2 regions of the Streptomyces sp. NBC_01689 genome follow, and region 2 is predicted to be linked to the other one. Evidence: riboswitches for the same ligand, from Rfam matches in the RefSeq annotation. Region 2 holds a riboswitch; the other holds the start of a gene.
The links. Region 2 has a riboswitch for thiamine pyrophosphate ahead of thiO (glycine oxidase ThiO). Riboswitches for the same ligand answer to the same signal wherever they lie in the genome.
Positions count from the first base shown of each region.

Region 1: another riboswitch for thiamine pyrophosphate. It lies ahead of OG776_RS09835 (purine-cytosine permease family protein); the one in region 2 lies ahead of thiO (glycine oxidase ThiO).

Region 1 is NZ_CP109592.1:2,312,919-2,323,731, forward strand. It holds partial or broken gene OG776_RS09825 (ArgE/DapE family deacylase) at 1-1,232, shown strand, start outside; gene thiD (bifunctional hydroxymethylpyrimidine kinase/phosphomethylpyrimidine kinase) at 1,290-2,102, opposite strand; gene OG776_RS09835 (purine-cytosine permease family protein) at 2,184-3,578, opposite strand; TPP riboswitch at 3,568-3,662, opposite strand; gene OG776_RS09840 (maleylacetate reductase) at 3,848-4,954, opposite strand; gene OG776_RS09845 (type III PLP-dependent enzyme) at 5,049-6,269, opposite strand; gene OG776_RS09850 (SH3 domain-containing protein) at 7,219-7,572, opposite strand; tRNA gene OG776_RS09855 (tRNA-Pro) at 7,765-7,838, opposite strand; gene OG776_RS09860 (DUF309 domain-containing protein) at 7,940-8,470, shown strand; gene cobF (precorrin-6A synthase (deacetylating)) at 8,560-9,330, shown strand; gene OG776_RS09870 (cobalt-precorrin-6A reductase) at 9,472-10,218, opposite strand; gene OG776_RS09875 (sulfite exporter TauE/SafE family protein) at 10,240-10,813, opposite strand, start outside.
Region 2 is NZ_CP109592.1:6,960,599-6,971,411, forward strand. It holds gene pknB (Stk1 family PASTA domain-containing Ser/Thr kinase) at 61-2,022, opposite strand; gene OG776_RS29720 (thiazole synthase) at 2,241-3,035, opposite strand; gene thiS (sulfur carrier protein ThiS) at 3,039-3,239, opposite strand; gene thiO (glycine oxidase ThiO) at 3,236-4,414, opposite strand; TPP riboswitch at 4,412-4,523, opposite strand; gene OG776_RS29735 (hypothetical protein) at 4,576-4,950, shown strand; gene OG776_RS29740 (NAD(P)/FAD-dependent oxidoreductase) at 5,027-6,259, shown strand; gene OG776_RS29745 (helix-turn-helix domain-containing protein) at 6,601-6,966, shown strand; gene thiE (thiamine phosphate synthase) at 7,064-7,708, shown strand; gene metF (methylenetetrahydrofolate reductase [NAD(P)H]) at 7,806-8,729, shown strand; gene OG776_RS29760 (SCO2102 family sporulation regulator) at 8,786-9,799, shown strand; gene OG776_RS29765 (phytoene desaturase family protein) at 9,891-10,813, opposite strand, start outside.

The DNA.
Region 1 (10,813 bases), 4.6 Mb from region 2:
CGTCGACGAGACGGCCGTCGCCACGATGCTGCTCGACACCCTGGCCGTGCCGAGCATGACGGGAAGCGCGGCCGAGTCCGAGCTGCAGCACCGTCTGGCGCGGGACCTCGGACGGTCCGGTCTGGACATCGACCTCTGGTCGATGGACCTGGCCGCCCTGCGCGCCGAGCCCGGCTTCCCCGGCATGGAGGTGCCGCGCGACGAGGCCTGGGGACTGGTCGCGACGCTGCCCGGTGCCGAGGACGGCCCGACCATGATCCTCCAGGGGCATGTGGACGTCGTACCGCCCGGTGACCTCGCGCAGTGGGCGGGCGCCCCCGTTCGTACCCAGCGTCCGCGGGGACGTCGTGCACGGCCGGGGAGCCTGCGACATGAAGGCCGGGGTCGTCGCCAACGTCGCCGCGCTCGCCGCGATCCGCGCCTCCGGGGTACGGCTGCGCGGCAGCGTGGCGGGCCACTTCGTGGTCGGCGAGGAGGACGGCGGCGTCGGGGCCTTCGGGACCCTGCACCGCGGCCACACCGGCGACGCCTGTGTCATCAGCGAGCCGACCGGCGGCACGCTGGTCACCGCGAACGCCGGCGCCCTGACCTTCCGTATCACCGTGCCGGGCCGGTCGACCCACGCGAGCACCCGGGACGCCGGGGTGAGCGCCATCGACGCCTACGCGCCCGTCTCCGCCGCGCTGGCCCGCCTGGAGGCCGCCCGCGGCGAGACGCCCGACCCCCTCATGGCCGAGTACCCCTTCCCGTACACCGTCTCCGTCGGGATGCTCCAGGCCGGGGACTGGGCCAGCAGCGTGCCGGGGCTGCTCGTCGCCGACGGACGGCTCGGACTGCGACTCGACGAGGAACCTGCCGCGGCGCGCGCCGCGTTCGAACGCTGCGTGGCGGAGGCCTGCGCGGCCGATCCGTGGCTGCGCGGGCATCCCGCGGTCGTCTCGTGGCCCGGCGGCCAGTTCGCCAGCGGCAGGCTCCCGGCCGGCCATCCGCTGCGCGAGACGGTCGGCGGCGCGCACGCCGACGTCACCGGGGCGCCGGGCGCCCGGGAACGTGGCGCCCCCTACGGGAGCGACCTGCGGCTCTACGCGGGGGCGGGCATACCGACGCTCCAGTACGGCCCCGGCGACGTGCGGCTGGCCCACGGCCCCGACGAGCGCGTGTCCCTCGCGGAGACGGTCGCCGTCGCCCGGGCCCTGGTCCTGGCGACACTGCGCACGGTGGGCACCCTGTAGGACCCGGGTCTGGCGGATCTCGGGGCGGGCACGGCCCAGGGGGCTCCTCCCCGGTGTTCAGCCTCCCGCGCGCATCCGCCAGCCGTGGTCGACCGGTCCGAGTCCGGCACCGAGCGGGAAGCCCGCCGCGATGGCGCCCGTGACGTACTCCTTGGCCCGCCGGACCGCCTCCGGCACCGCGTGTCCCCGTGCCAGTCCCACCGCGACGGCGGAGGCCAGGGTGCAGCCGGTGCCGTGGGTGTGCCGGTTGTCGTGGCGCGGGGCCCGCAACCAGTGCCGTTCGGTGCCGTCGGTCAGCAGGTCGACGGCCTCGCCGGGCAGATGGCCGCCCTTCACGAGGACCCAGCGGGGGCCGTAGGACAGCAGCCGTTCGGCGGCGCGGGACATGTCCCGCTCGCCCGTCACCTCGATCCCGGTCAGCTCGGCGGTCTCGTCGAGGTTCGGCGTCGCCACCGTCGCGACCGGCAGCAGCGCGCCCCGTACGGCGTCCAGCGCGTCGCCCGCCAGCAGCCGGTCACCGTGCTTGGACACGCTCACCGGATCCACCACGACGGGCGCGGCGACGTCCGACAGCAGCTCGGCGACGGTCTCGACGAGCAGCGCGGAGCCGAGCATGCCGGTCTTCACCGCCTGCACCCCGATGTCGTCCACGACACTGCGGTACTGCGCGCGCACCGCCTCCGCCGGAAGCTCCCAGGCGCCCTGCACACCGAGGGAGTTCTGCGCGGTGACCGCGGTCAGCACACTCATCCCGTGCGCGCCGAGCGCCAGCATGGTCTTCAGATCGGCCTGGACACCGGCGCCGCCGCCCGAGTCCGATCCGGCGACGGTCAGGACGCGGGGCGGGGCGGCGGGGGTCTTCGAGGACATGACGGGTTCGCTCCGTACGGGACGAGACGGGTGGGAGACGAGGAGAAGGGCGAGAGGCGAGGCGGGCGGCGGAGCACCGGGTCAGCGGCGCAGCCGCAGCGGCGTGTACACCGCGAGGGCCGCGAGGAACGCCACCCCGTAGGCGAGGTCCGCCCCGTGCAGGGCCCGCGCGACCGGGCCGACGTACAGGCTGGTGCTCATGAAGGGCACCGCCGCGGCGAAGGCGCCGGCGAACGCCACCAGCGCGGGCCACCACGGCTGCGGACGGGCGCTCTCGGCGGCCAGGTCGACCGGCGCGCCGGCCCGTGCCCTGGCCCGGACGAGCCAGTCGACGGCGACGATCGCGACGAACCCGGGGATCCAGTAGCCGACCAGCAGCAGCACGTTCTGGAACCGGGTCGTGGTGTCGGCGGCGTGCATCCACAGCACGAGCGGGAAGCCCAGGACGGCCGCGAGCGCGGCCGCGGCCGGGCGCGGCAGACGGACGCCCATGGTCTGCAGGGCGAGCGAGCCGCTGTAGTCGTTCATGGCGTTGCTGCTCAGTGCGGCCAGGGCGACGGCGAGCAGTCCGAAGGCGCCGAGGGCACCGCCGCCGAGCAGGGTGTCGACGCCGCGGGCGGTCTGGTCGGTGAAGACGGCGGCGCCCCACAGGCCGAGCGCCTGGACGGCCACGAAGGAGACGCCGACACCGGCGAGCGTGCACCAGAACATCCGCGGCCGGGACGCCGTGCGCGGCAGATAGCGGCTGAAGTCGCTGGCGTACGGGGCCCAGGACAGCGCGAGGCTGAGGGCGATGGTGCAGGTCAGGACGAACGCCCCGGCGCGGTCGGCCCCGTGCGCGGAGGCGGCGGCAGCGGGGTGGGTGCCGTTCAGGAGCTTCACCGTCAGCGCGACGAAGGCGGCGGCGAGGGCGAAGGTCATCACGGTCTGCAGCCGGTGGATCACCTCGTACCCGAGGACGCCGAGTGCTCCCTGCGCGCCCATCATGACGAGCACGCCCAGCCAGAACGGCCAGCCGCAGAGCTGGGCCAGCGCGTCCCCGCCGAACAGGCCGATCAGCGCGTCCCAGGCGATCGAGGAGAGCCACTGCAGCGCACCGGGCACCAGCACCGCCCTCCCGAAGGCGAGCCGGGCGAGCGGCAGCTGTCCGGCGCCGGTCTGGCTGCCCCAGGTGCCGAGGTACGCCGTCGGCACCGCGCCCAGCAGGGTGCCCAGCACGACGGCGGCCAGCGCGGTGGGGAAGTCCAGGCCGAGCGCGATGCCGACGGTGCCGGTGAAGACGCCGGTCATCGTCAGGTTGGGGGCGAACCACACGGTGAACAGGCGGCCGGGGCCGCCGTAGCGGTGGTCCTCCGGGACCGGGGCGATACCGCGCGCCTCGACGCGCAGATCGCCCGCGGCCTCGGGCATCCGCCCGTCGAAGACGCCCTGCGGGCCTCCGACGGCCACTTCACCACGGGCATACGGCAACGACATGAGACATCCCTCCGCCAGTCCTAACTGGTTCAGGTTCGACGGGTGTGATCTCAGCCCTCGTTCGGGGCACCCCGTGTCCGGTTCGGCGTCAGGATAGCCCGGCCCGCGCGTCCGTCCCAGGCAGGGGCCGCGCGGACCACGTGACCGGTGCGTGGGACCGGGACCCGCGCGCCGCCGACAGCTCGGGACGGCACCCTGAACCGATGGACCGGACGCGGTGAGGTGCCGTGGCCGTCGTCGTGCGCCCGCCCGGGATCAGGGGACGGCCCTCAGGACCCGAAGCGCGGCTCCCAGCCCTCGTAGGCCGCCGTCAGCAGGCCCAGCACGCCGTGTGCGGTGACCTCGCGGGGGTTCGGGGGTGCCTGACCGGCGGCCTGCGCCGCGGCCACCGCCAAGTCGGCTTCCCTGAGGCCGAGTTCGGCGAGGGTGCTGGGCGCGTCCAGGCTCCTGGCGAACTCCCGGAGGGCGCGTGGCACGTCGTCCGTGCCGAGGACCCGGGACAGGGTGGCGACCGCCCGGGGCGCGGCGGCCGCGTTGTAGGCGAGCACGTAGGGCAGGACCACCGTGTGCGTCTCGGCGTGCGGCAGCCCGAACGTGCCGCCGAGCACGTGGCAGAGCTTGTGGTGCAGGCCCATGGTGGAGGTGCCGAGACAGGCACCGCACAGCCACGCGCCGTACAGCGCGCGGCCGCGCGCGTCGAGGTCGCCGGGAGCGGCGGCCACGGCCGGCAGGGCGGCCGTCATCGCCCGGACGCCCTCCGTGGCCATGAGCGCCACGAGCGGCGAGGCGTCGGGCGCGTACAGGGCTTCCACGGCGTGCGCGAGGGCGTTGATCCCGCTGGTCACGGAGAGGGGGACCGGGAGACCGAGGGTGAGCTCGGGATCGTAGACGACGCTCCGGGGCTGGACGCCCAGGTCGCGCCCGGTCCGCTTGGCACCGTCCTCGGTCAGGCCCCACACCGGGGTCATCTCGGAGCCGGAGTAGGTGGTGGGCACGGCGATCAGCGGCAGTCCGGTGCGCAGCGCGATCGCCTTGCCCAGGCCGATCGCCGAGCCGCCGCCGACCGCAACGCAGCCGTCGGCGCGCATCTCCCGGGCCACCTCGACGGCACGGGCGGCGACCTCGGCGGGTACGTGCATCCGGGCCTCGGGATGCACCCCCGCACACTGACCGCCCAGCGCGTCGGCGACCGCGCGGGCGGTGGCCTCGCCCCGGCTGCCGCAGACCACCAGGGCCCTGTGCAGACCGAGCCGGGCGGCCTCGCCGGGGGTCGCGGACACGGCTGCGCCGGGCCGGAAGACGACCCGGCCGGGCCGCGTCTCGTACGAGAAGTCGAGCGGGGCGTCTGTCGCGAAGTCGGTCGGTTCGACGGTCATGCCACTCTCCTGGTCCGGCGCACGATCCTGCCAGGCGTTCCCGAGGATGCGCCGCCGCGCCCGCGACGGCAACTCCTGACGTCCTCCGTTACGGTCATCGGGACCGGTCTCCGTGGGCGCCGTCGCCCAGGAAGTGGAAACGGGGTTCCGGATAGCGCGCGTGGGCCCGGTGCGGGGCCGACGAGGTGTAGGCGCCCGCGAGGCCGAACACCACCCGGTCGCCGGCCCGCAGACCCCGCGCCCGCGCGGCGCGGACCAGGATGTCCTTCGGGGTGCTCAGCTGCCCGGTGAGGGTGGCGTGCTCGCGCCGCACCTCGGGGCGCGGCCAGGAGTACGGCCACGGTTCCACCTCCAGGACGGACCAGGGCTGGTCCCCCCGCCCGGCCGCCGGGGTGCGCAGGTGGACGGCGCCGCCGCGGACGACGGCGACGTCCTCGCCGGCGCCGTGCTCGACGTCCAGCACCTCGCTCGCGTACCAGCCGCAGTACGCGGTCAGCGCGCGGCCCGGCTCGATCCGCAGCGTCAGTTCCGGGTGGGCCGCGGTGAGTCGGGCGAGGCCCTCGCCGTAGGCGCGCCAGTCGAAGCGGCGCTCGGGGTGGTCGTAGTCCACCGCCATGCCGCCGCCGATGTCCACCTCGGTGAGCCGAACTCCGTTCCGGGCGGCCAGTTCCGCCGTCCAGGCGACGACGGACCCGGCCAGTGCCAGATGTTCCCCGGCCCGCACCCCGTCGGCCAAGTGGGCGTGTACACCGCGGAGTTCGAGGTTCGGGTAGCTGCCGTCGGTGAGCAGACCGACGATCGTGTCGGCCTGCGCCGGGTCGAGGCCTGCGGCGGTGGCGTACCCGGCGCCGTCCGCCGCGAGAAGGCCCCGGGGAACCGGGAGACCGAACCGGGGCAGCACCGCCACCCGGCGGTCCGGCGCGTGCCGCTGGGCCAGTCCGGCCAGCATGTACAGCTCGTACTCGCTCTCGACCTGGAAGCGTGTCACGCCCCGCTCCAGCGCGTCCGCCAGCTCGGTGGGTGACTTCTCCGTGCCGCCGAAGGCCCGTGGCCGGGCGACGGACGCCTCGGCGACCTGGGCCAGTTCGACGTCGGAGGAGACCTTGTAGCCGTCCACGAACGGGCCCAGCTCGGCCAGGATCTCCGGTTCCCCGTTGGCCCGGACCGCGTAGTACAGCTCGACGCGGTCGGGCAGGGCGGCTCTGACGGACGCGGCGTGGACGCGCAGTCCCGCCAAGTCGTAGACGAAGGCGGGCAGTTCCGTGGGTGAGAGGGAAAGGATGCGGTCGCGCACCGCGCGCGGGGGTGTGATCATCGGGGCACTCCGGGTCGTATGGCGCGGGATGTCGTCGGCACGTCACACGGGCGGCGCGCGGCCGGACGGCATCACCGGGCCGCCGGCGCGCGGTACGGGGAGCGGGGGGACGCGGGACAGGCCGGACACACCGGACGTACCGAACGCGCCGGACACCCGCGGCGGCGCCGTGCGCGGAGCGTGCGGCACGGGGTGCGGCGGGCGCGGATGCGGCCGGGGGCGGGCGGGCGTGTGCGGCGCGGGGTGCGGCCGCGTGGGGACCGGGCGCGAGTGCGGCGCGCGGGGCGCGTCCGGCGTCCGTGCCGGGTCCGGCGAGTCAGGGGGGAGGTGCGGGGCGCGCCGACCGGGCGTCCGGTCCGGTGCGGCGACCGGGGACCCGGAGGGCGCCGCCGCGCTCCGGCGGCCCGACGCCCTCGCTCGCAGGGCTCGCGCCCCGTGGCCTCCCACCCTCATGCTGATCCGCGACTCCCCACCCGTGGCCCGGAGGCGATCTCTACCCGGTGAGAGATCCTCAGGCACCTCGAGCCGCTCGCGGGAACCCTCCCGGGAGGGTCGCCCCGCCCCACATCACACTCACGCCACCCTGGCACGCCCTGGTTCCGCCGTCGCGCGGCCGATGCGTGTTCCGGCCACGTCCGGGTACGGAGCGACACCCGGGCCCAGAAGATCTTGGTGCGCGGTGCGCGGTGCGCGGAGCGTGGATGCGGATGTGGATGTGGTCGCGCGGTGCGCGGTCGGTGGAGGGGGTCGCGGAGTGGGTGACGGATCTCATCGTGGCCGGTCGGACCGAGGCGGACCCGAGGTGGAACGGCGTGTGGCGAAATGGCTCGGATCAGGTCGGACCCGGAGGCGGGCACCGCTGTCCGTGCGTGCCGGAGCGGGGTGGAACAGGCCGGGGCCGGACATGGCGCGGTGCCCGGCTCCGTCCGGAACCGGGCACCGCGTCCGTTCAGCAGGTGGCCGACGCGGGCAGTCCGCCGTACTGGTCACCCTTGAGGTACACGGCGCTCACATAGCCCTCGGCCAGCCGCACCCACACGTCGTTGACGTAGCCGTTGTCGCGGATGGTCTCGCCGTGGGTCCAGCACGACGCGCCGCGCGGATCCCCCGCGGTGACGTGCCCGGTGATGCCGGTCTGGCTCGACGGGCCGGAGCGGACGTTGACGTTCGCGTACGGCGTGACGGCGTACGGCAGTCCCGCGGCCGCGGCCTGCGCGCCGGCGGCGCCGGCCAGGAGCAGTCCGGCGGCGAACGCCCCGGCACCCGCAGTGATCGACGCCCTGGTCCTCATCCTCATGGTCATGCTGCCCTTCCCCGTGGTGGAGTCCCGGTGTGCTCACCGGAGGGGACCGCGCGTCCCGCCCGGCCCCTCGGGACAACCCTGCAAGGCCGGAGCCGGGCAGGGAACTTCTTTCGACCACGCTCGAATCGTGGGGCCGCCGCACATGAAGAAAGGGCCCCCACAGGCTGTCACCCGTGAAGACCCTTCGCACCGTCGGGACGACAGGATTTGAACCTGCGACCCCTTGACCCCCAGTCAAGTGCGCTACCAAGCTGCGCCACGTCCCGATGCGCCTCCCCCGCGACGTGCCGCGGGATCGTGCGTACAGAACTTTACCCCACAGCGGGGGCTGCTCCGAAGAGGGCGCGGGACGGGCGACAATCGGGGCATGAGCGGGACATCCGGAAGTCGGCGTGACGACGGGCGGGATCGGGACGTCGAGGGCAGGGCGCGCAACGCCCGGCCGCGGGACGGGCTGGGCCGTCCCCTGCCGTACGGGGCCGAGGGCGTCGAACGGCAGCCGGAAGGGGTCGTGCGCGATCCGGACCGGACGGTGACCGAGGCGCAGGCCCTGCTGGACGCCGGGCGGCCCTTCCACGCGCACGAGGTCTTCGAGGACGCCTGGAAGTCGGGTCCGGAGGAGGAGCGCACGCTCTGGCGGGGGCTGGCCCAGCTCGCGGTGGGCCTCACCCACGCGGCCCGGGGCAACGCGACGGGCGGCGCCCGGCTGCTGCGGCGCGGGGCCGGAGCCGTCGACGAGTGGCGGGCCGGCACCGCCGCCGGGGCCCGTCCTCCCTACGGGCTCGACCTTGCCGGACTGGCGGCGTGGGCAAGGGAGTTGGCCGCCTCCGTGGAGGGTGACGGGGTCGCCGTCGGAGCCGCGGACCGGGCACCCCGACTGCGCGGCGGCACGGGCTGAGCGGACGGTTCCCGCGCCGGTCGGGCGGGGCGGGGATCCCGGACGGACGCGGTGCGTCCCCCGTCCGGGCCGTGCGGCAGACTCGGGGGGTGCGAAAGATACATGTCATCGGCATCGGCGCGGGCGACCCCGACCAGCTCACCCTCCAGGCGGTCAAGGCGCTGCGGAGCACGGACGTGTTCTTCGTCCTGGGCAAGGGCGAGGTGAAGGCGGACCTCGTCCGGCTGCGCCGTGACATCCTCGACGCCCACCTTCCCGACGGGGCGTACCGCCTGGTCGAGGCGCGCGACCCGGAGCGCGACCGGGCCGCCGACGGCGCCGCCTACTCCCCCGCCGTGGGCGACTGGCGCAGCGCCCGCGCCGACATCTGCCAGCGGCTCATCACCGAGGAGCTGGGCGAGGACGAGAGCGGCGCGTTCCTGGTGTGGGGCGATCCCGCGCTGTACGACAGCACGCTCGGGATCCTGGAGGAGATCCTGGACCGCGGCGCGGTGGCGTTCACGTACGACGTGGTGCCCGGCATCAGCAGCGTCTCCGCGCTCGTCGCCCGGCACCGTACGGGGCTCAACAGGGTGGCGGGGCCGGTCCAGATCACCACGGGCAGGCGTCTCGCGGAGGGCCTTCCCGACGGGGTGGACGACGTGGTCGTCATGCTCGACGCCCACCAGGCCTTCCGGCGGTACGCCGGGGAGGACATCGACATCTACTGGGGCGCGTACATCGGCACGCCGGACGAGATCCTCGTGTCCGGCCCGATAGCGGAGGCGGCGCCCCGGATCGAACGGCTGCGGGCCGAGGCGCGTGAGCGCAAGGGCTGGATCATGGACACGTATCTGCTGCGCAGGCGTCCGCGCGGTTAGGGCGCGCCCGCGCCGACCCGTCGCTCGCCGGTCGGTCCCGGCCGCTTGTCCGGGGCCCTCGTCCGACCCGCCGGACGGTACGCGGGTGGCGGGCCGCCGGACCGTCGGCCGTCGTGGCCGGCGCGTCGGTCCGCGCCCGTCTCAGGGGCCGCGGAGGCCCAGGCGGGCCAGGGCCGACGTCACGTCGGGCACGGCGGTCACCCCGTCCGGCAGCGGCGGCCTGCGTACGACGACCACGGGCAGGCCCAGTGCGCGGGCGGCGGTGAGCTTCGCGGCCGTCGCCTCTCCCCCGCTGTCCTTGGCCACCAGCACCTCGATGCGGTGGGCGCGCAGCAGGGTCCGCTCATCGTCCACCGTGAACGGGCCGCGGGCGAGGAGCACCTCGGTGTCCGCTGGCAGCGGCGGCTCGGGCGCCTCCACGGACCGTACGAGGAAGTGGAGTTCCGCGAGATCCGCGAAGGCCGCGAGGCCCAGCCGGCCGGTGGTGAGGAAGACCCGGCGGCCCAGCGGCGGAAGCAGTGCGGCGGCCTCGGCGAGGGAGTCGGCGTGGTGCCACCGGTCGTCGGGGCCGGGCCGCCAGCCGGGGCGGCGCAGGACGACCGCCGGGACGCCGGCCGCGGCGGCGGCCCGTACGGCGTTCCCGGTGATGCGGGAGGCGAAGGGGTGGGTGGCGTCGACGACGGCGTCCACCCGCTGCTCGCGCAGCCATCGCGCCAGCCCGTCCACGCCTCCGAACCCGCCCACCCGGACGTCCCCTTCGAGCGCGCCGGGCCGGGACACCCGCCCCGCGAGGGACGTGGTCACCCGCACCCCGGGGCGGCCGGCCAGTTCGGCGGCGAGCCGGCGTGCCTCGGTGGTGCCGCCGAGGACCAGGACGTGGGGGGACATGGGGTCGAGCCTACGAGGCGGTCAGCGCAGCAGCAGCTGGACCCCGCCCACCACGGTCGCCGCGATCACCAGCCGTTCGAAGAGCAGCTGGTCGATGTGGTGCACGGCCCACCGGCCGAGGTAGGCGCCCGGTACGACGAAGACCGCGAGCACCGCGTCCAGGAGCAGCGAGTGGCCGTCGATGAGTCCGAGGCCCACGCTGAAGGGCACCTTGGAGGTGTTGACGATCAGGAAGAAGAAGGCCGAGGTGCCCAGGAAGCCGAGTTTGCGGAAGCCGGCGGACAGCAGGTACATCGACATCACCGGACCGCCCGCGTTGGCGACCATCGTGGTGAACCCGCCGAGGACGCCGTAGGAGCGTGCCTTGATCCGGCCGGACCGGGTCGCGACCGCGTCGGGCTCCTCCTCCTGGGCGGCCGACCGCCGGCGCCACAGGGTCACCGCCGCCATCAGCAGCAGGATCGCGCCGATCGAGGTCCGTACCGTCCCGTCGTCGGCCCACACCAGGAACAGGGTGCCGAGGACGACGCCCGCGGCGACCGCCGGGAACAGCCGCCACAGCGTGGGCCAGTGCGCGTGCCGCCGGTAGGTCGCC
Region 2 (10,813 bases):
CCCATGGCATCCGGCCCCGGTCCGCCGGCCGCGGCCGGGCTCAGCGGACCGCGGCCCGGCTCAGCGGATCTCGATGGTGATCGTCGACCCCTTGGGCGCCGTCTTCCCGCCGTCCACCGACTGGCTCTTGACCTGGTCACCGAAGAGCCCGAGCAGACCGCGGTCCTCGTCGACCTCGAACCCGGCGTCCTCCAGCGCCTTCTTCGCGTCGTCCACGCTGTCGCCGACCACGTCCGGGACCCGGACCATCTCGGGACCCTTGGACACCGTCAGCGTGACGGTGTCGCCCGTGGCCGCCTCGCCGCCGGCCTCCGGCGACTGCCGGGCGACCTGCCCCCGGTCGAACTCCGAGGTGACCCGCTGCGCGGCCGTCCTCACCTTGAGGCCCGCCTGTTCGAGCTCGGCCCTGGCGTCCTCGACGGACGTCCCCGTGACGTCCGGGATCTCCACCGGACTGCCCTTGCTGACCACGAGGGCGATGGCCGAACCGGCGTGCCGCGATGTGTCCGCGGGCGGGTCGGTACGGATCACCGAACCCTTGAGCACGTCGTCGCTGAACTCCCGGGTGATCATGCCCGCGGCGAGACCCTCGTCCTTCAGCGCGTCCCTCGCCTTGGACAGCGTGAAGCCGTTCAGGTCGGGCACCCGCACCGTCTTCGGCCCGTCGGAGACGGTCAGCGACACGGAGTCGTGGTCGCGGATGCGCGCGCCGGGCCGCGGATCACTGCTGATCACGGTGCCCCGCTGCACGGTGTCGCTGTACGCGTGCCGCACCGGCCCGACGTCTAGGCCCGCCGACTCGATCCGTGACCTGGCCTGCGCCTCCGTCTTCGCCAGCAGCAGCGGGACCTTGGTGAACTGGCCCGAGTTGATGTACCAGACGCCCGCGCCGACACCGAGCGCCAGCAGGATCGCGGTGACGATCACGATCGTCCCGCGCCGGGAGCGCGAGCCGCGCCGCCGCGCCGGGACGGGCGGTTCCGAGGCGAACACACCGGTCTGCTCGAACCTGCTGGTCCGGTTGAGTTCGTCGGCGCCGCCCGCCCCGGCCCCCTCGTCGTCGTTCACCGGCAGCAGGCGCGGCACGGACAGGGACCGCGGGATCACGCTCGTACGGTCCTCCGCGTTGTCGTGGCCCGCGGTGACGGCCTGCGGCGGTACGGCGTCGAGCTGCTCGGCGCTGAGTCCGGCCCGGGCCTCCAGCACCTGGCCGAGCAGCGCCACCGCGTCGTGCGGACGCAGACCGGGATCGCGGGCGGTGGCGGCGGCGACCAGCCGGTCGAGCGCGAAGGGCATGCCCGGCACGGCGGCGGACGGCGGCGGCACGTCCGCGTGCAGATGCTGGTAGAGCACCTGGGCGGGGGAGTCGCCGGAGTGCGGCTTGCCGCCGGTGAGCATCTCGTAGAGGACGACCCCGCAGGCGTACACGTCGACGCGGGTGTCGGCGGTGCCGTGCTCGATCTGCTCGGGTGCGAGATACGACACCGTGCCGAGGACGGACCCCGTCGTCTGCGTGACGGTGTCCACCGCCCGGACGAGGCCGAAATCCGCCACCTTGACCCGGCCGTCGTCCCCTATGAGGACGTTCTCCGGCTTCATGTCCCGGTGCACGAACCCGGCGCGGTGCGCGGCGCCGAGCGCGGCGAGGACCGGCTCCAGGACGTCCAGCGCGGCCCGCGGCTGGAGCGCCCCGCGCTCCCGCAGCACGTCGCGCAGGGTGCACCCCGCGACGTACTCCATGGCCAGATAGACGTACGACTCGTCCGTCCCCTGGTCGAAGACCTGCACCACGTTGGGGTGGGCGAGCCGGGCCACCGACTTGGCCTCGCGTATGAACCGTTCGACGAAGGAGACGTCGGCGGCCAGCGCAGGGTGCATCACCTTGAGCGCGAGCACGCGGTCCAGACGCGTGTCCAGGGCCCTGTAGACCGTGGCCATCCCGCCGACCGCGATCCGGGCGTCGACGCGATAGCGGCCGTCGAGCATCTGCCCGACAAGCGGGTCCTGAAGGGTCGTATCCACGCAGGCGAGTCTACGAGCCGTCGCCGCCGGCCCTCCTGTCGTGGCCCGTACCGGGGCGGGACTGCAGCCGACCTGTGACGCATGTCGCGCCGAAGGAGTGACGGCGGATCGCCCCGGCCTGCGACCGGCGCCCGCGCCCCGCCCCGTACACCGCGGCGGCCGGAAACGGCTGTCACGGGCCACGACGGGGCGGCACCCGTGAGGAGCGGATCCACGACCTAGAAGGCGGGCCGTTCGGGATCGAGCCGCGCCAGGCCCTCCGTGGGCGAGGACGCCGTGGCGAAGTACCGCCTGGGGATCCGCCCCGCGCGCCGCGCGAGACGGCCCGCCTCCACGGCGTGCCGCATGCCCTCGGCCATCAGCACCGGCTCCTGCGCCCGGGTCACCGCCGAGGCGAGCATCACCCCGGCACACCCCAGCTCCATCGCCAGCGCCGCGTCCGAGGCCGTGCCCGCCCCCGCGTCCAGGATCACCGGCACGCGCGCGTGCTCCACGATGAGCTCGAAGTTGTGCGGGTTGCGGATGCCCAGGCCGGATCCGATCGGCGAGCCCAGCGGCATGACCGCCGCGCACCCGACGTCCTCCAGCTTGCGCGCGAGCACGGGGTCGTCGTTCGTGTACGGCAGCACCGTGAACCCGTCGTCCACCAGCGTCTCCGCGGCGTCGAGCAGCTCGACGGGGTCGGGCAGCAGGGTGCGCTCGTCGGCGATGACCTCCAGTTTCACCAGGTCGGTGCCGAGCGCCTCGCGGGCGAGCCGCGCGGTCAGCACGGCCTCGCCCGCGGTGAAGCACCCCGCCGTGTTCGGCAGCACCCGGATGCCGAGCCGGTCGAGGACGGACAGGACGGAGCCGTGCGACGCGGTGTCCACCCGGCGCATCGCGACCGTCGTGAGTTCCGTGCCGGACGCCACGAGCGACCGTTCCAGCACGTCGAGGCTGGGCGCACCCCCCGTCCCCATGATCAGCCGGGACGAGAAGGACGTACCCCCTAGGACGAACGGGTCGTCGGCCATGACTCAGCCTCCTTGGACGGCGGTGAGGACTTCGACACGGTCGCCCTCGGAGAGGGACGTGGACGACCACTGGGTGCGCGGGACGACGGTCTCGTTCAGCGCGGCGGCGACGCCGGAGGGCGCCGCGGTGAGGGTGGTGACGAGCACGTCGAGGGCGGTGCCCGCGGCGACGAGCCGGGGCTCGCCGTTGACGAGGATGTTCATACGGGCTGCTCCGTGCGGGTGAGGCTGAACCGGTGAGGGGTGAAGGGGCGCGCTTCCTCGGGAAGCTCGCCCGAGGCGAGGACGTGCGCCATGACGTCCCCGGTGACCGGGGTGAGCAGGACGCCGTTGCGGTGGTGGCCGGTGGCCAGCAGCAGTCCGTCCAGCCCGGTCGGGCCGAGCATCGGGGCGTTGTCCGGGGAGCCGGGGCGCAGTCCCGCCCGGGTCTCGGTGAGCGGCAGTTCGGTGATCCCGGGAACCAGCTCGTGGGCGTCGCGCAGCAGCTCGTACACGCCGCCCGCGGTCACCGTGGTGTCCCAGCCCAGCTCCTCGCTGGTCGCGCCGACGACGAGCTCGCCGCTCTCGCGCGGCACCAGATAGACCTGGCTGCCGCGGACCACGGCGCGGACGGTGCGGCTCAGGAACGGTGCGTACCGCTTCGGCACGGTCAGCCGCAGCACCTGCCCCTTCACCGGCCGCACGGGCGGCCGCACCTCGTCGGGCAGGCCCTCAAGGCGTCCGCTCAGGCTACCGGCGGCCAGCACCACCCGTGCCGCCGACTGCTGCTCGCCGGCCGAGGTGACGACCCCGGTGGCCCGCTCCCGGACCACCGTCAGCCGCTCCGCCCAGGTCCGGTGGAACACCACTCCGGCCCGCTCGCAGGCCATGACCAGGGCCTTCGCCAGACGGCGCGGGTCGATCTGGTGGTCGCCGTCTACCCGCAGGCCACCCCGGACACCGGGCGCGAGCATCGGCTCCAGCCGACGGCACTCGCGGCCGCTGAGCCACTCCGAGTCGAGCCCCGAACGGTTCTGCAGGGCGTGCAGTTCACGCAGGTGGGCGCGGTCGTCGGAGTCCAGCGCGACGGCCAGCGTGCCGCACCTGCGGTAACCGAGATCCTGGCCCGTCGCCTCGGTGAGCTCGGCGACGAAGTCCGGATAGCGGCGGGCGGAGGCGAGGTTCAGGCCCAGCAGGGTCTGCTCGCCGTGGTGCAGCTCGGTGACGGCCGCCAGCATCCCGGCGGCGACCTGCGCGGCCCCGCCGCCCGGCTCCGGGTCCACGACCGCCGTACTGAAGCCGCGCTGCGCGGCCCGCCACGCGGTGACCAGGCCGATGACGCCGCCCCCCACCACCAGGACGTCGGACGTGACGGATCGCTCCGCCGGTGTACGCGACATGGGCGTCCAGCCCCTCCCTTCGCCGGCATGACCCGGATCAGGTTCGTACGGTCGGAGGCCGCCAGCCTCCCTCTCAGCCCGGTGCGTCCGGGCTCCCGCGAGTGCTCTACGGTGACCACCCTAGCTCTCCGCCATATGTCTCAGTAAGGGAGCCTCCGTCCATGGCCCGCTCGCTCGACGGCCTCGTCCTCGCCCCGGTCGCCGACCAGGCGCCGGGCCAGGTGGGGACCGGCACCCGGTTCACGTACCACGAGGAGGACGGCGTGATCTGGGCCGAGTACGCGGGCGGGGACATCGTCCACGGCCGTCTGGTGGGCACCCGGGAGGGCGACCGTCTCGACTTCCGGTACGTACAGCTGGGGCAGGACGGGACCACGTCCGGGGGCCACTGCGTGTCCCTCGTGGTGGAGCTCCCGGACGGCCGGCTGCGGCTGGAGGAGACCTGGGAATGGGAGTCCCGGACCGGCAGCGGGACGAGCGTGGTGGAACAGGCCGGACCCCCGGCGCGGGACCCGGACACCGGCCGGACCGGCTGAACCCGACCCGTTCCGTGGAACAGCTCACCGAGCACGTCCGCTGACTGACGGATTGTCAGTTGTCTATGGTGATCAGGTGAACGAGCAGACGCAGGGGCAGACGCAGGGGGCCGTGGAACGCCGGGTCGTCATCGCGGGCGCGGGCATGGCCGGCGTGCAGACCGCGGTCGCCCTGCGCGAACAGGGCTTCACCGGCGCCGTGACACTGATCGGCGCCGAACCGCACCAGCCGTACGACCGGCCGCCGTTGTCCAAGGCGGTGCTGCTCGGCAAGGCCGAGCACTCCGCCTTCGACATCGACTTCGAGGCGCTGGGCATCGAACTCAGGCTTGGCTGCGAGGCCCTGGGCCTGCGCCCCGACGACCACGAACTGGACACCGCCGCGGGCCCGGTGCGCTACGACCTCCTGGTCCTGGCGACCGGCGCGGAACCGATCCAGCTCCCCGGCGCCGAGGACATGCCCGGGGTCCATCTCCTGCGCACCCTGGACGACGCCGAACGGCTCCGTCCCGTGCTCGCCCGGCAGCACGACATCGTGGTGGTCGGGGCGGGCTGGATCGGCGCGGAGTTCGCCACGGCGGCGCGTGAGGCCGGCTGCGCGGTGACGGTCGTCGAGGCCGCCGACCGGCCGCTGGCGGGGGCGCTGCCCGCCGAAGTGGCCGCGCCGATGGCGGCCTGGTACGCGGACAGCGGGGCCTCGCTGCGCACCCACGCGCGCGTGGAGCGCGTCGAGCACGGCGCCGTGGTGCTCGACGACGGGTCCCGGGTGCCCGCGGGAGCCGTGGTCGTCGGCATCGGCGCCCGGCCGGCCACCGCCTGGCTGGCGGGCTCGGGCATCGAGCTCGGGGCCCACCGCGAGGTCGTGGCCGACAGCCACCTGCGCACCTCCCTGCCGGACGTCTACGCGGTCGGCGACTGCGCGTCCTTCCCGTCGGGCCGGTACGAGGAGCGCCTCCTCGTCCACCACTGGGACAACGCGCTGCAGGGGCCGCGCACGGTGGCCGCCAACATCATCGGCGAGTCCCCGGTGGCCTACGACCCGGTCCCGTACTTCTGGTCCGAGCAGTTCGGCCGTTTCGTCCAGTACGTGGGCCACCACGTACCCGCCGACACGACCGTCTGGCGAGGCGATTCCTCGGGCGCCGCCTGGACGGTCTGCTGGCTGCGCGACTCCCGCCTCGTCGCCCTCCTGGCGGTGGGCCGCCCCCGCGACCTGGCCCAGGGCCGCCGGCTGATCGAGGCGGGCGTGACACTGGACCCGGAGATCCTCTCCGACCCGTCCCGCCCCCTGAAGGAGGCCTTGGCCTAGGTCGTGTCCGGGCCGGGCCCCCCGGATCCCTTCGGGCCGGCGTCGGGCGGGCGGGCATGGGCGGACGGGCCTACGGGCGGAAGCGCGGGCGGGAGGTGCCCCGGCCGTCCGTTCCCCGGATGCCCGGGACGCCCCGGATGACCTGGATGCCCCGGATGGCCGAGTGGTGGAACCGGGCGGGGCGCTCGCCGTGCGGAGTCCCGTCGAGCCGCCCGGCAGGTGGCCCGCGGGCGTTCCGGCGTGCCCGGACCGGGAGGAAATCCGCGGGATTCACGCGCTTCTGACGCGGGACGGGGGGCGCTCGGGTACCGAGTGTCAGTCCGGGATGGCAGGCTTGTCCCGTGACCGAGATTGACGCAAAGATCGATGCTCTCGTCCCCGCCTGGCTCACCCTCCCCGACATCGCCGAACAGTTCGGCGTCGAGGTGACGCGCGTCCGGCAGCTGGTCAAGGAAGGCCAGCTGATCGCCGTACGCCGTGGTGAGAACCGCGCGCTGCACGTCCCCGCCGCTTTCATCGACGAGGACAAGGTCGTCAAGGGCCTCACCGGCACCCTGACGCTCCTGCGGGACGACGGCTTCACCGACGAAGAGATGCTCGAGTGGCTCTTCACCCCCGACCCGACCCTGCCCGGCACCCCCGCGCAGGCGCTGAGCGAGAATCGCGGCACGGAGGTGAAGCGCCGCGCCCAGGCGCTCGCCGTCTGATCCGACACCACGTCCGGCGTACGGACCACGGCCGGCCGGGGCCACGCCCGCGGCCGCCCTGGTCCGTACGCGCCGCAGCGCCACGGGGGACCCACGCATGCCCGAGAACACCGCCCGCCTCGCCGACGCCCGTGTCTACCTCTGCACGGACGCGCGCACGCGCCAGGGGGACCTCCCCGAGTTCCTCGACGCCGTCCTGGCGAACGGCGTCGACATCGTGCAGCTGCGCGACAAGGGCATGGAGGCGGCCGAGGAGCTGGAGCACCTCCAGGTCTTCGCGGACGCCTGCGCCCGCCACGGCAAGCTGCTCGCGGTCAACGACCGGGCGGACGTCGCCCACGCGGCCCGCGCCGACGTGCTCCACCTGGGCCAGGGCGACCTTCCCGTCCCCGCGGCCCGCGCCCTCCTCGGCGACGAGGTCCTGATCGGCCGTTCCACCCACGCGGCGCGGGAGGCCTCGGCCGCCGCCGTCCAGGAGGGCGTGGACTACTTCTGCACCGGCCCCTGCTGGCCCACCCCCACCAAGCCCGGCCGGCACGCACCGGGTCTCGACCTGGTCCGGCACACCGCCGCGCTGGGCACCGGCCGGCCCTGGTTCGCCATCGGCGGCGTCGACCTGGGCAACCTCGACGAGGTGCTGGAGGCGGGCGCCCGCCGCGTCGTCGTCGTCCGCGCGATCACCGAGGCGGACGACCCCGGGGCGGCGGCGTCGGAGTTCGCGAAGCGGCTGCGGCACGCCTGACCGCCCTTCTGTCCGAGGGGTGGACAAGAAGTCGACGATTCGGACAATTCTTCGTGGTTCGGTTGGGGGACCGCCGCCCCCTGGCTAACCTGCGGGTATGGCCCTCGGATCTGCCTCCACCAGGACTGACCGCGCACGCATCGTGAGCGACATGCTCGCCTCCGGCAAGAAGACGTACTCGTTCGAGTTCTCCGCGCCGAAGACCCCCAAGGGCGAGCGGAACCTGTGGAACGCGCTGCGCAGGGTCGAGGCCGTGGCCCCCGACTTCGTCTCCGTGACCTACGGCGCGGGCGGTTCCACCCGGGCCGGCACGGTCAGGGAGACCGAGCAGATCGTCGCCGACACCACGCTCACGCCGGTGGCCCACCTCACCGCCGTGAACCACTCCGTGGCCGAGCTGCGCAACATCATCGGCCAGTACGCGGACGCGGGTATCCGGAACATGCTCGCGGTCCGCGGCGACCCGCCCGGAGACCCCATGGGCGAGTGGGTGGCGCACCCCCGGGGCCTGACCTACGCGGCCGAACTCGTCCGGCTCATCAAGGAGTCCGGGGACTTCTGCGTGGGCGTCGCCGCCTTCCCCGAGATGCACCCTCGCTCCGCCGACTGGGACTCGGACGTCACGCACTTCGTCGACAAGTGCCGGGCAGGCGCGGACTACGCGATCACGCAGATGTTCTTCCAGCCCGAGTCGTACCTGCGCCTGCGCGACCGGGTCGCGGCGGCCGGCTGCGGGACACCGGTCATCCCGGAGGTCATGCCGGTGACAAGTGTGAAGATGCTGGAACGGCTTCCCCAGCTCAGTAACGCTTCGTTCCCGGACGTCCTGAAAGAGCGGATCCTCACAGCCAAAGACGATCCGGCGGCTGTACGCTCCATTGGCATCGAGTTCGCGACGGAGTTCTGCGCGAAGCTGCTGGACGAGGGCGTCCCCGGACTGCACTTCATTACGCTGAACAACTCCACGGCGACGCTGGAAATCTACGAGAATCTGGGCCTGCACCACCCACAGCAGGCCTAGACCGGTCGCACCCACGTACGACACACTGCGTAGCGGCCACTGGGAGAGGGGCGTACATGGGCTTGACGGTCCTCTATATCGCTTTCGGCATCGTCGCACTGTGGCTCCTCGGTGAGGTCCTGCTGCAGTACAAGGCGCGGCTGCGCTACCGGCTGCTCGCCTTCGTCGGCTTCGCCGGTGTGGTCCTCGGTGTGCTGATCCCGTCGGTGATCGTCGTCGGGCTGGGCGCGGCCGCCTTCGCGGTCGGCCAGACGTACGTCACGCTGTCGTTCCGTCGCGGCTTCGCGGCCGGCTGGGCGGTGGGCAACCGCCAGGCGGCCGACAGGGACCCGGACCAGGAACCGGCCAAGGGCTCGGGCCGGAGCAAGCGCCGCAGGGGCGAGCCGGACCGCGTGGACCCGGCCCTGGAGGGCTCGGACCCGGAGGCGGAGCAGGAGGCCACCGAGGGCGCGCGGTATCCGCAGGGCGAGGACGACTTCACCCGCGACGACGACGTCTTCACGCCCGCGCACTCCGACCGGTTCATGCCGACCGGCTCCGGCGACCTCACGGCGACCGGCAGCACCGCCGTGTACGAGCCGCAGCCCCTCCCGGACGACACCGGCTCGTACGGCGTCTACAGCGACGCGGCCTACGCGGCCGCCGCCGGGCAGCCCGACCAGGCCTACGCCGCCGCGCCCTCCCAGGACCAGCAGGCGTACGCGTACGACGGCTACTCCGGCTACGACCAGCAGCAGTACGGCTACGACAACGGCCAGCAGCAGTACCCGGCCTACTCCGACCCGTACATCGGCACGCAGACGTACAGCGGCGCCGCGTACGACATGACGTACGGCGGCGGTGACCAGCAGTACACGCAGCAGGGCTACGGCCAGGACCAGTACGGCACCGGCGGCTACGGTGCCGAGACCCCGGCGGGCGGCGTCTGGGTCCCCCAGCAGCGCGGCACGGAAGGCCAGTACGGCGGCGAGCTCCCGCCCGAGCAGCAGTATCCGTACCAGGACAACGGCCAGGGCAACGGGAACGCCAACGGGAACGGCGCCGGGTTCGACGAGCAGTACCGGTACTGACCCGGCCCTCCTCAGTGGCGGGAGCGCTCCGGAAGCGTGAAGGGGCCGTCCTGGACGGCCCCGGGGGACGAGATCAGCGGGGCCCGCGCGGTCACTGCGAGCCCCGGAACTCCGGCCCCTCCACGATCAGCCCGGCGACCAGCGCGCCCGACATCCCCGCGTGCGGAAGGCCGCCGCCGGGATGCGTCCAGCCCCCGACCGAGAAGAGCCCCGGCACACGGGTGCCGTTCGACGGGTGCAGCAGCCGGCCGGACGCCGCCGCGAGCGCCGGTGCGGGCACCGCGCCCCCCTCGGCGCCCGTCGCCTCCGCGATGTCGGCCGGGGTGCGGACCTCGTGCCAGAGCAGGCGTTCGCGTACGTCCGGCACAGCACGGCGGGTGGCGTCGAGCACCCGCTCCACGTCCGTCCCCGACACCCGCAGACCCGCGGGCACCGTGACCGTCACGGTGACCGCCTCGTGCTCCGGGCCGGGCACGGAACCCGGGTCGTCCGGACGCGTGACCGTCACCGTGGGCGCGGCGGGGAGTCCGGACCGGCCGCCGAAGAGCCGCTCCAGCTCCTCCGCGCGGTCGGCCGTGTGCACCACCGTCCGGTGCGCCACCCCCGCCGGGCGCCCGCCGCGCAGCGCCAGCAGCAGGGTCAGCCGGCTCGCCGCGCCCCGCTGCGGAGCGGGCTCGTCGCCGCCGTGCGGCGGCGTCCCGGCGAGGAGGCGCTCCAGCATCCCGGGCGCGACACCGGCGACCACGAAGTCCGCGTCCTCGACCGCGGTCGTCGCCGCGCCGGACGCCGGCGAGGGGTCCTCGCCGAGCTCGACGCCCACCGCCCGCCCGTCCTTCTCCACGATCCGCCGGACCGCCGTCCCGAAGCGGAACTCCACCTTGCGGGCCAGGCACCGTTCGTACATCGCGCGTGCCAGCTCCCGCATTCCTCCGCGCACGTACCAGGTGCCGAAGGCGTGCTCCATGTACGGAAGCACCGCCGCGCTCGCCGGCGCGACGCGCGGGTCGAGCCCGT